2 regions of the Listeria sp. Marseille-Q6474 genome follow, and region 2 is predicted to be linked to the other one. Evidence: a T-box and tRNA genes for the amino acid it is inferred to sense, from the RefSeq annotation. Region 2 holds a T-box; the other holds one or more tRNA genes.

Region 1 (4,775 bases), 790 kb from region 2:
ATCATTATTACACATAAAAAAACACTTGAGCAAAAAGCCCAAGTGTCTGTTTACATTAAGGTAATTGGTTTCCAGCCGCACGGTAAATTTCGTACCATTCTTCGCGACTAAGTGTTACGTTAGAAGCTTTTGCAATATCAGCGATTCTTCCTGGGTTCATTGTACCAACCACTGTTTGGAAGCTTGCTGGGTGACGCTGTATCCACGCAACCGCAATTGCCGAATTAGTCACGCCTTTGTATGCAGCAATTTTATCGATTGTTTTGTTTAATTCAGGGAATTTATCGTTATCTAAGAAAACTCCTTCAAAGAAACCATATTGGAACGGAGACCAAGCTTGGATAGTCATATTATGTAAGCGACTATATTCCAAAATCCCGCCATCACGATCCAGTGAAGGATCAATCGTCATATTTACGTTAAAACCAGTATCAATCATTCCTGTATGCATAATACTAAATTGCAGTTGATTAGCAATTAATTCTTGGTCTACGTATTTTTTTAGTAATTCGATTTGACCTGGGTTTTGATTACTTACGCCGAAATGACGAACTTTCCCGCTTTTTTCAAGCTCTGTGAACGCCGCTGCTACCTCTTCTGGTTCAAAAAGTGTATCCGGACGATGAAGTAATAGTGTATCTAAATAATCTGTTTTCAGGCGTTTCAAGCTACCTTCCACAGAAGAAATAATGTGCTCTTTTGAAAAATCAAAGAATCCTTGACGAATTCCGCATTTTGATTGAAGAATCATTTTTTCACGAACTGTTGCATTCATATCAATTGCATCAGCAAAGACTTCCTCTGATTTACCGCCGCCATAAATATCAGCATGATCAAAAAAATCAATACCGTTTTCGAGTGCTGTGTTAATTACTTTGTTCGCCTCTTCTTTACTAAGATCCGCCATTCTCATACATCCTAGCGAAATTTCTGAAGCGGTTAAATCGCTATTACCAATTGTTATTCGTTTCAAAATCAAGCACCTCTTTCTAAAAGTATATCCTTATTTTAACACTTTGTTGAAATCGTTACCAAGCTTAACCTTCTGAATAAAAACTAATTCCCTTATCCGTATCCTCTACAACGATTCCAGCTGGTTGATTAATCAAAAGAATGCAGTAATAAAAATCACCGACGCAACCTGATGTATGTAGGGCAAAAATTAAATATAGAACAGCTTCATTTACTCCAAGAAAGCGCAGAAAAATGAACAATCCCGTAAGAACGATAAATGGCGCAATCGAAATAATAAAGAATTGCGCTCTCGAATAAAATGCTCCGGGGCTTCCAGCATAAGCCATCCCATTTTTAAAACCAAATTTCACTTTTGATTCTGGGCGAAAAGCTTTGAAGAAAATCCCGTGTACGGCTTCGTGAATAACAATTGCTACTAAATAACCTACGCCAAGCCACATAACCCCCGCCAAACCATTTGTAATCTGGAAACCGCCTGAAAAAACAATTCCTAAAACAGTTAACACAAGCACAATAACAATCGCAGCAATATTCAAATTCATAACCAATTTTTTATTTTCTAGTAAATTAATTTCTTGAACTAATTTTCTTTCCATTTAGCACGCTCCTTTTATAAAAAACACTGGTATTTTTGTTAATATTATTATACAATACTTCTTGTCGGCATTCTATGTCACAGTGGAGAAATACCCAAGTCCGGCTGAAGGGGACAGACTCGAAATCTGTTAGGCGGTGTATGCCGCGCCGGGGTTCGAATCCCCGTTTCTCCGTAAAAATAAAAAGGTTGACTACTGCTCAAGAAACTATTTGAACAGTAGTCAACCTTTTTTATTTGTTTTCTCCTAATTAAGTATTCAAAAAATAGTTGATTATATCCTATCACCTATTCTTAAAAACATCTTTTAAATTTGAAAATTATTATAAACTAACGACTATGCTAACTAAGAAAAATAACACAAGGCTCCCCGTTAAACCACTTAGTATAAACTTCTTACATTTATAAAAATATAAACATGAAGCTAAAAAGCAAAATACTGCAATTATTTGAAACCAAACAGAAAAGAATGATCCTTCTTGATATTTAATTACATTAAATATCACATTACAGTACACTACTGCATATATTATTAATAAAAACCATATAACTAACTTTTTCATTATTCTCCCCTTTTATTACTTAATATGGCGAAGAGTTAAAGAACCATTTGCCTGCTCTTTTTAGCTGTTTATTCATATCTTTCTTTTTAACTGAACCAACACTTCTTATATCTTGATATCTGAACGCGTATAATTTTTTACTTCCATAGCCAGTTGGCACAAGCCCACTAGTCCTATATTGCTTAAATGTCACAGCATGGTTATTCCCTTTTTCATACTCAAATTTATGCTCTTCATCCTCTGTTGAACTAGTTAACACAGCTGTATAACATGTTATATTTATTCAATTTACTCTTCAAATTTCATCTATTTATACTTCTCGAAATTCAAGCTTTTTTCTCCGCAAAACTCACATACATTCCCTCATCAAGCTCCCAGTTCTGCAATACTTCAAACCCAAATCCTGCAAGCTCTTCCTTCAATTTCTCAGCTGAAATTTGAATTTCCATTGGAGGACCTTTCAAATCTGTTCCTTGTGTATCAAATTCTATGGTAGCAAAGTAGCCACCAGATTTCACGACTCTACTTACTTCACGCAAAACATCTAGAAGTGAACCCGCTTCATGTAACACGAGCGATGCCAGCACAACATCCACCGAACTAGCTTCAAGCGGAATATCATCCATGCTTGCTTCTAATGTTTTTACATTGGTTAATTCAGCGGTTTTCGCTTTCGCCTCAATTAATTCCAACATTTTCGTATCTAAATCTAATGCAAAAACGGTATTTTCAACCTTTTTCGCGGCCGGAATCGTCAAAAATCCTGTTCCTGCTCCTAAATCTAAAATGCTCGCTGTTTTTTCCATTGGGACCCTCTGTAAAAATTCCTCTGGCGATAAAACTTCGCTCCGTTCAGGTCGATCCAAATAATCTACTTTCCTCTTAAAACCAGCTTCCCCGTGGTGATGATGGTGATGATTCATTTTCAGCACTCCTTTAATGTTGATGTTTTTCAATTTCTACGACAATACTACCTATAGTCTGCTTGCTTAGATAGTCTTCCATTTGTTGCTCTGCTTTATTCATTACTTCGCCGATTAAGCAGTGCGGCTGACTTTCGCTATGATTTTTAGGGTCACAGTGAAAGAAAGCAGCTTTTCCTTCGATAGCTTGAATAACATCTAAAAAACTAATACTATTTGCGGGTTCAGCTAATTTATAACCGCCATTTACACCTGTTACTGACTCAACGAAACCAGCTTTTACTAGCATTGTTAACACTTTAGAAAGATATGTCGGCGAAACATTTTGCTTGGTTGCAAGTTCTTTCACTCCTACAGATTTTTCCGGAGACAAATTTGCTAAATAAACCATCGTATGTAGCGCATAATTGGTTGCTTTTGAAAATTTCATACTTTCACCTTCTTAATTAAAGACTTAATGACTCTATAATATCCTTATTAAACAAATTTGTCAATTTACAACAAAAAAACCTTCTCCTAATAAAGGAAAAGATTTTAGTATTTATAATAAATCTCGCAACAAAGCAGCTAGTTCTTGTTCATTTTTAATACAATAATCTGGCTGGTAAGTGGTATTGTTAGGTTGTATGTGTTGTCGTCTGTTTAGCCAAATTGATTTCCAGCCGGCACTTTTTGAACCAATTACATCATTTTCGAAAGAATCGCCAATATAATAGGTTTCCGCGCTCTTAATACCGATTTGTTCCTCTACTAGCTTAAATATTTTCTTGTCTGGTTTTTCGATACCTACTCCGCCAGAAATAAAAGTGTGTTCAGCTGGAATCCAGTCGTTTATTTGTAAATCATTTATTTTATGTTGTTGATGGTCTTTTGGTCCGTTTGTAATAATTCCCATCGTTATATTTTTCTTTTTAGCCCAGGTGAGGATTTCTTTAATTCCCGATGAAAGTTCAATTTTGCGTTGGTTTTGTTCATAAGTATGTTGAAATGCTTCTGCTTCTTTTTTCGTAATTTGGTAATCAAAATCGCTTAATGCCTGCGTAATCCGGTAAACGTGCATTTCTGCTTTCGGCATTTCGCCTCGGACAACGCGGTGATACACTTCATCACTATAAAATCGACTTTTAATATATAAATTTTCGATTTTCAGGTGGTCCGCTTTGCCAAAAGTAGCTTTAAATGCATTTTCAAAGGGTTTTAGTTGGTCATAAACTGTGTCGTCAATATCAAAAATCAAGTTAATCATCATTTCCTCCTGCAAAATTCGCTTCTTTTACTCTACCATTAAATCAGAAAAGTAGGAAGAGCCTATGCATGATGCTTAGACTCTCTTAGCTATTTTCATTTCATTAATTGTTTCTTCTATAGATATGCAAGTCGCGTAACGCTCAGGCCACATCCATTCATTATAATACTTATAACTATTCTCCCCCGACATAAAGTGGTTTTCTTCCGTCGAATTAGCATGGGCGGGAACGATTATCTGGAAACCATGTTCAAAACCACATTTCACCGTGGCGTCGATGCAAAAATCGGTTTGCAACCCGGCTACTACAATTTTTTTCGTTCCTTTTTCTTTGAGATAAGCAAGTAAACCTGTTCCTTTAAAAGCGCTATTTACGGTTTTATCAAAGATTCTTTCGTCTTTAGTTGGTTGGAATTTTTCGTAAATATCGAAGCCTTCTTTTCCATTTGTAAGTTCTGTATCAGGGCCGTCGT
Region 2 (4,775 bases):
CACCAACACCATAAGTTGCTTTATTATCTGCAATGGAAATCGTTCGGATTGGTACATTAAAAATTGCATTTCCATTAGGTTCTAGGAATCCAATCGCGCCGCAGTATACGCCTCGAGGTGAATCTTCTAGCTCTGAAATAATTTCCATTGTCCGGGCTTTTGGGGCGCCAGTTATTGAACCACAAGGGAAAAGCGCCTCGAAAACTGCGGTTAAACTAGTATCAGGAGGTGTTTCTGCGGTAACAGTAGACGTCATTTGCCACACTGTTGGGTAAGGTTCTAAAGTCATTAATTTAGGCACTTTTACGCTACCAGGCACCGCAATCATCCCAAGGTCATTTCGTAGTAAATCAACAATCATCACATTTTCAGCACGATTTTTAGGATCGTTTTTTAACCAATCATGTGCTTCTAAGTCAGCTTGTTCCGTACTTCCGCGGCGAATGGTGCCTTTCATTGGACGTGTCGTCAAAATGTTTTCCTTCCATTTAAAAAATAGCTCGGGTGAAGCTGAGATAATTTGAAATTCATCCGTTTCAAGTAGCGCTGTATAATTTGCTTTTCCAACTTGTTGCAGCGATTCAAAAGTGGCTTGAGCGGAAAAATCACTTGGTACATCACTTTGGAGCCGAACAGTGTAGTTGATTTGGTACGTGTTTCCAGCAGCAATTTCCGCTTTAATCTGTGCTATTTTTTCCGCATAATTCTGGTAATCCGTATCCATTTTAAAAGAAAGTGGTGCAGTGTCTGAGTTTTCGGTAGGTGCAGTCGTGAAATTATCGTATACACCAAACCAGATAAGCGGCATGTTCTCGGCAGGTTGTTTGGTTTTTAAATTGCTACGAAAAGCAGGAGCGGCCTCATAACTAACAAAACCAGCTACGTATTTTCCGGATTTTTGGGCTTCCTCGGCCGCTTTCATTATAGGAAGTACTTCCGATAAATCGCGTGCCACCAGTTCGCGAATTGGCTTTTCAAAAATCTTTACCGAACCTTCAAAATCAAAACGTAATAAACTCATTTGGCAGCTCTCCCCAGTCGTACAAAGTTTTCTAAAATTGCGTGTCCGTTTTCAGATAGGATTGCTTCAGGATGAAATTGGACACTGTAAATCTCTTTTGTTAGATGCTCTAACCCCATTAAAACCCCATCATCTGTTACAGCGGTCACTTTCAAATCAGCTGGCACAGTATTTGGGTCAATGACTAAAGAATGGTAGCGGGCAACTGAGAATCTCGAATCAAGTCCGGCAAATAATCCTTCACCGTGATGCGAGATAATACTAGTTTTTCCGTGAACAGGAAGGTCCGCCTGAACCACTTTTGCCCCGAAAAAATGACCAATCATTTGATGGCCAAGGCAAATCCCGAGAATGGGAACGTTAATTTTGTCTAGTAGAGCTAAACTTTCTGGATAATCATCTGGAGAACCAGGTCCGGGTGAAAGAATAACCATTTCAGGTGCTAATTGGTCGAATGCTTGAAGCGAAAAATCTCTAGCAGAAACTACCCGCACATCTTCCTTAAGCTCTAAAAAATATTGGTATAAATTATATGTAAATGAGTCATTATGATCGATTAATAAAATCACTTCAAATCCCCCTAGTTAAAACGGTTATACTCTTTTATAGCAAATAGCTACGGAGATAACAAGCCTGAAATGTTTGAAGCCTGAAAACAAGTGGAAATGTACACTAAATAACCAAAGGAAGGTGTTTTAGATGGAAAATGAACTAGAAGATAAAATTCTCGCCATTTTAGAACAACATCAAGTTGGGGTATTAACCTCTGTACAAGGCGATTTTCCGCACGCTAGATATATGACGTTTCTTCATGATGGCTTAACACTTTATACACCATCTGGAAAAGAACTACCGAAAACAGAGGAAGTCCGTAGAAACCCGCACGTATGCGTTTTAATTGGCTATGATAGCCCCGGATCTGCGTTTTTAGAAATTAATGGTTTAGCATCACTGGAAGAAGATGAATCTATCAAAGAACGCATCTGGGAAAACATCTCTAAAGACTGGTTTCAAGGCGAAGATTCACCATCCTTTGTCGTTATAAAAATTGTTCCGGAACAAATTAGAATACTGAATTCTGATGATGACGGTCCAGACACGCTCGATTTAATTGGTTAAAGATTTGCTTGTAATTTAAGCAGATATGCGATAGAATAACTTTAAATTAATACGAAAAGCGAAGACAAGAAGTAGTAATGAGGTAGAATTTCTAAAGAGAGCCAGTGGTTGGTGCGAACTGGTGAAGTTTCCTTATGAATCCATCTTGGAGTGAGTGGTGGAAAGCATAGTTTTGCGAGTAAATCATTCCGGCTGGGTCCGTTAAACCTAAATGAAGCTGGGGATTTTTTTAAGTCCCAATAAGGGTGGCAACGCGGTTAACTCTCGTCCCTTTCCTGTTAATTCGGGAAAGTACGGGAGTTTTTTATATGGAAAAAAATAAAGGAGGAGTTAGCATGTTAGATGTTAAATTGTTACGTAATAATTTTGAAGAAGTAAAACAGAAGTTGCAAAATCGCGGGGAAGACTTAGGTGAATTTGAGAAATTTGGCGAGTTAGACAAACGTCGTCGTACACTGATTGTGGAAACAGAAGCGCTAAAAAGCCAGCGTAATGAAGTATCTCAAGAAATCGCTAAATTAAAACGCGAAAAACAAGATGCTGATGCTAAAATTGAAGAAATGCGTGTCGTTGGTGATCGTATTAAAACATTAGACATCGAATTAAGAGAAATTGACGAGAAGTTAGATACGATTTTAATGTCGATTCCAAATATTCCGCATGAGTCTACTCCGGTCGGTGAATCGGAAGACGATAACGTAGAAATCCGCAAATGGGGCGAAGTTCGCGAATTTGGTTTTGAACCAAAAGCTCATTGGGATTTAGGAACTGACCTAGACATTCTTGATTTCGAAAATGCTGCAAAAGTAACTGGCAGCCGCTTCGTTTTTTATAAAAAATTAGGTGCAAGACTGGAACGAGCGCTAATTAACTTTATGATGGACTTGCATTCGAATGAACATGGCTATGAAGAAATGCTTCCACCGTACATGGTAAACCGCGCGAGCATGACTGGAACTGGTCAATTGCCGAAGTTTGAAGAAGATGCTTTCCTAATTGAAGCGGAAGACTATTTCCTTATTCCAACAGCGGAAGTACCAGTAACGAACTACCACCGCGAAGATATTTTAAAAGCAGAAGATTTACCAAGAAAATATACGGCATTTAGCGCTTGTTTCCGTTCTGAAGCGGGCTCTGCAGGTCGTGATACACGTGGCTTAATTCGCCAACATCAATTTAACAAAGTGGAATTAGTTCAATTTGTTAAACCGGAAGATTCCTACGCGGCGCTTGAAAAATTAACTGGATGCGCAGAAGAAGTATTGCGTCGCCTAGAATTACCATATCGCGTACTAAGCATGTGTACTGCTGACTTAGGTTTCACTGCTGCTAAAAAATATGATTTAGAAGTTTGGATTCCAAGCTATGATTCTTACCGTGAGATTTCTTCTTGCAGTAACTTTGAAAGCTTCCAAGCAAGACGCGCCAACATTCGTTTCCGCCGTGAACCAGGAAGCAAACCCGAATACGTGCACACATTAAATGGTTCCGGGTTAGCACTAGGTCGTACAGTCGCTGCTATTTTGGAAAACTACCAAGAGGAAGATGGTTCTGTACGCATTCCGAAAGTACTACAAGGTTATATGGGCGGTATCGAAAAAATCGAATTACCAAAATAAAAAGGAAGAAGGAACTGTAATGGCGAACCTTAGCGAATTACCAAACATTGGCAAAGTACTGGAGCAGGACTTAATAAAAGCTGGGATAAAAACCCCAGCTGAGCTAAAAGATGTTGGAAGCAAAGCAGCCTTTTTACGTATTTGGGAAAATGATTCAACTGTTTGTTTAAGTGAACTATGTGCGCTTGAAGGAGCCGTACAAGGCATCAGGTGGCATGATTTAGACGAAGCAAAGAAAATCGAACTCAAAAAGTTTCATCAATCCTTATAAAAAAACGACGATGCATATTCGCATCGTCGTTTTTTTATTTCCCGGGAAATAGTTATTTTAATTGTTGTTCCGCAAAAGAGGCGTAGAGCGGATGAGAAGCCACTAATTCGCTATGTGTGCCCCGACCAGTTATTTCCCCGTGTTCAATAAAGAGAATTTGATCGGCATTAACAATAGTGGAAAGGCGGTGAGCGATAACAAAAGTAGTGCGCCCCTCCATCAAGTTCGCTAAAGCTTGTTGAACTATTTGTTCGGATTGGCTATCTAAGCTTGCTGTTGCTTCGTCTAACATGAGAATATTCGGGTTGCGTAAGAAAGCTCGTGCAATTGCAATTCGCTGTCTTTGGCCTCCAGAGAGCTTCACTCCACGTTCGCCGACTTCGGTTGCCATTTTGTCAGGAAGTTCAGAAATAAAGCCGTCTGCATAAGCCAGTTTTGCTACATTCCAAAGCTCTTCTTCGTTAATTTCTCGATCCAGTCCGTAACAAAGATTGTCGCGAATGGTGCCTGAAAGCATAGCACTTTCCTGTGAAACGTAACCAATTTGTGAGCGCCATGAGTTAATAGAAATCTCAGAAAGAGGAATATCACCCACTAAAATTTCTCCCGTTTTCGGTTGATAGAAACGCTCTAAAATCGCAAACAAGGTAGATTTACCGCCACCACTTGGACCAGCGAATGCGATAACTTCCCCTGGTTTTGTATCAAAAGAAACATCTTTTAAAATCGGTTCACCTTCATTGTA

The links. A T-box is a leader RNA that pairs with one kind of tRNA and senses whether it is charged. The one in region 2 lies ahead of serS (serine--tRNA ligase), so its partner is inferred to be a tRNA-Ser.
Region 1: it has a tRNA-Ser gene. The T-box ahead of serS (serine--tRNA ligase) is inferred to sense a tRNA for this amino acid. The anticodon was not compared.

The regions. Positions count from the first base shown of each region.
Region 1 covers NZ_CAMPPS010000001.1:1,016,920-1,021,694, forward strand. Annotated here, with positions in the region: gene OC533_RS05135 (aldo/keto reductase family oxidoreductase) at 56-973, opposite strand; gene OC533_RS05140 (DUF3267 domain-containing protein) at 1,038-1,571, opposite strand; tRNA gene OC533_RS05145 (tRNA-Ser) at 1,656-1,745, shown strand; gene OC533_RS05150 (class I SAM-dependent methyltransferase) at 2,460-3,056, opposite strand; gene OC533_RS05155 (Rrf2 family transcriptional regulator) at 3,070-3,486, opposite strand; gene OC533_RS05160 (HAD family hydrolase) at 3,598-4,302, opposite strand; gene OC533_RS05165 (cysteine hydrolase family protein) at 4,378-4,775, opposite strand, start outside.
Region 2 covers NZ_CAMPPS010000001.1:1,803,060-1,807,834, forward strand. Annotated here, with positions in the region: gene pabB (aminodeoxychorismate synthase component I) at 1-1,021, opposite strand, end outside; gene OC533_RS08960 (anthranilate synthase component II) at 1,018-1,590, opposite strand; gene OC533_RS08965 (pyridoxamine 5'-phosphate oxidase family protein) at 1,721-2,140, shown strand; T-box leader at 2,193-2,415, shown strand; gene serS (serine--tRNA ligase) at 2,476-3,759, shown strand; gene OC533_RS08975 (TfoX/Sxy family protein) at 3,779-4,030, shown strand; gene OC533_RS08980 (ABC transporter ATP-binding protein) at 4,083-4,775, opposite strand, start outside.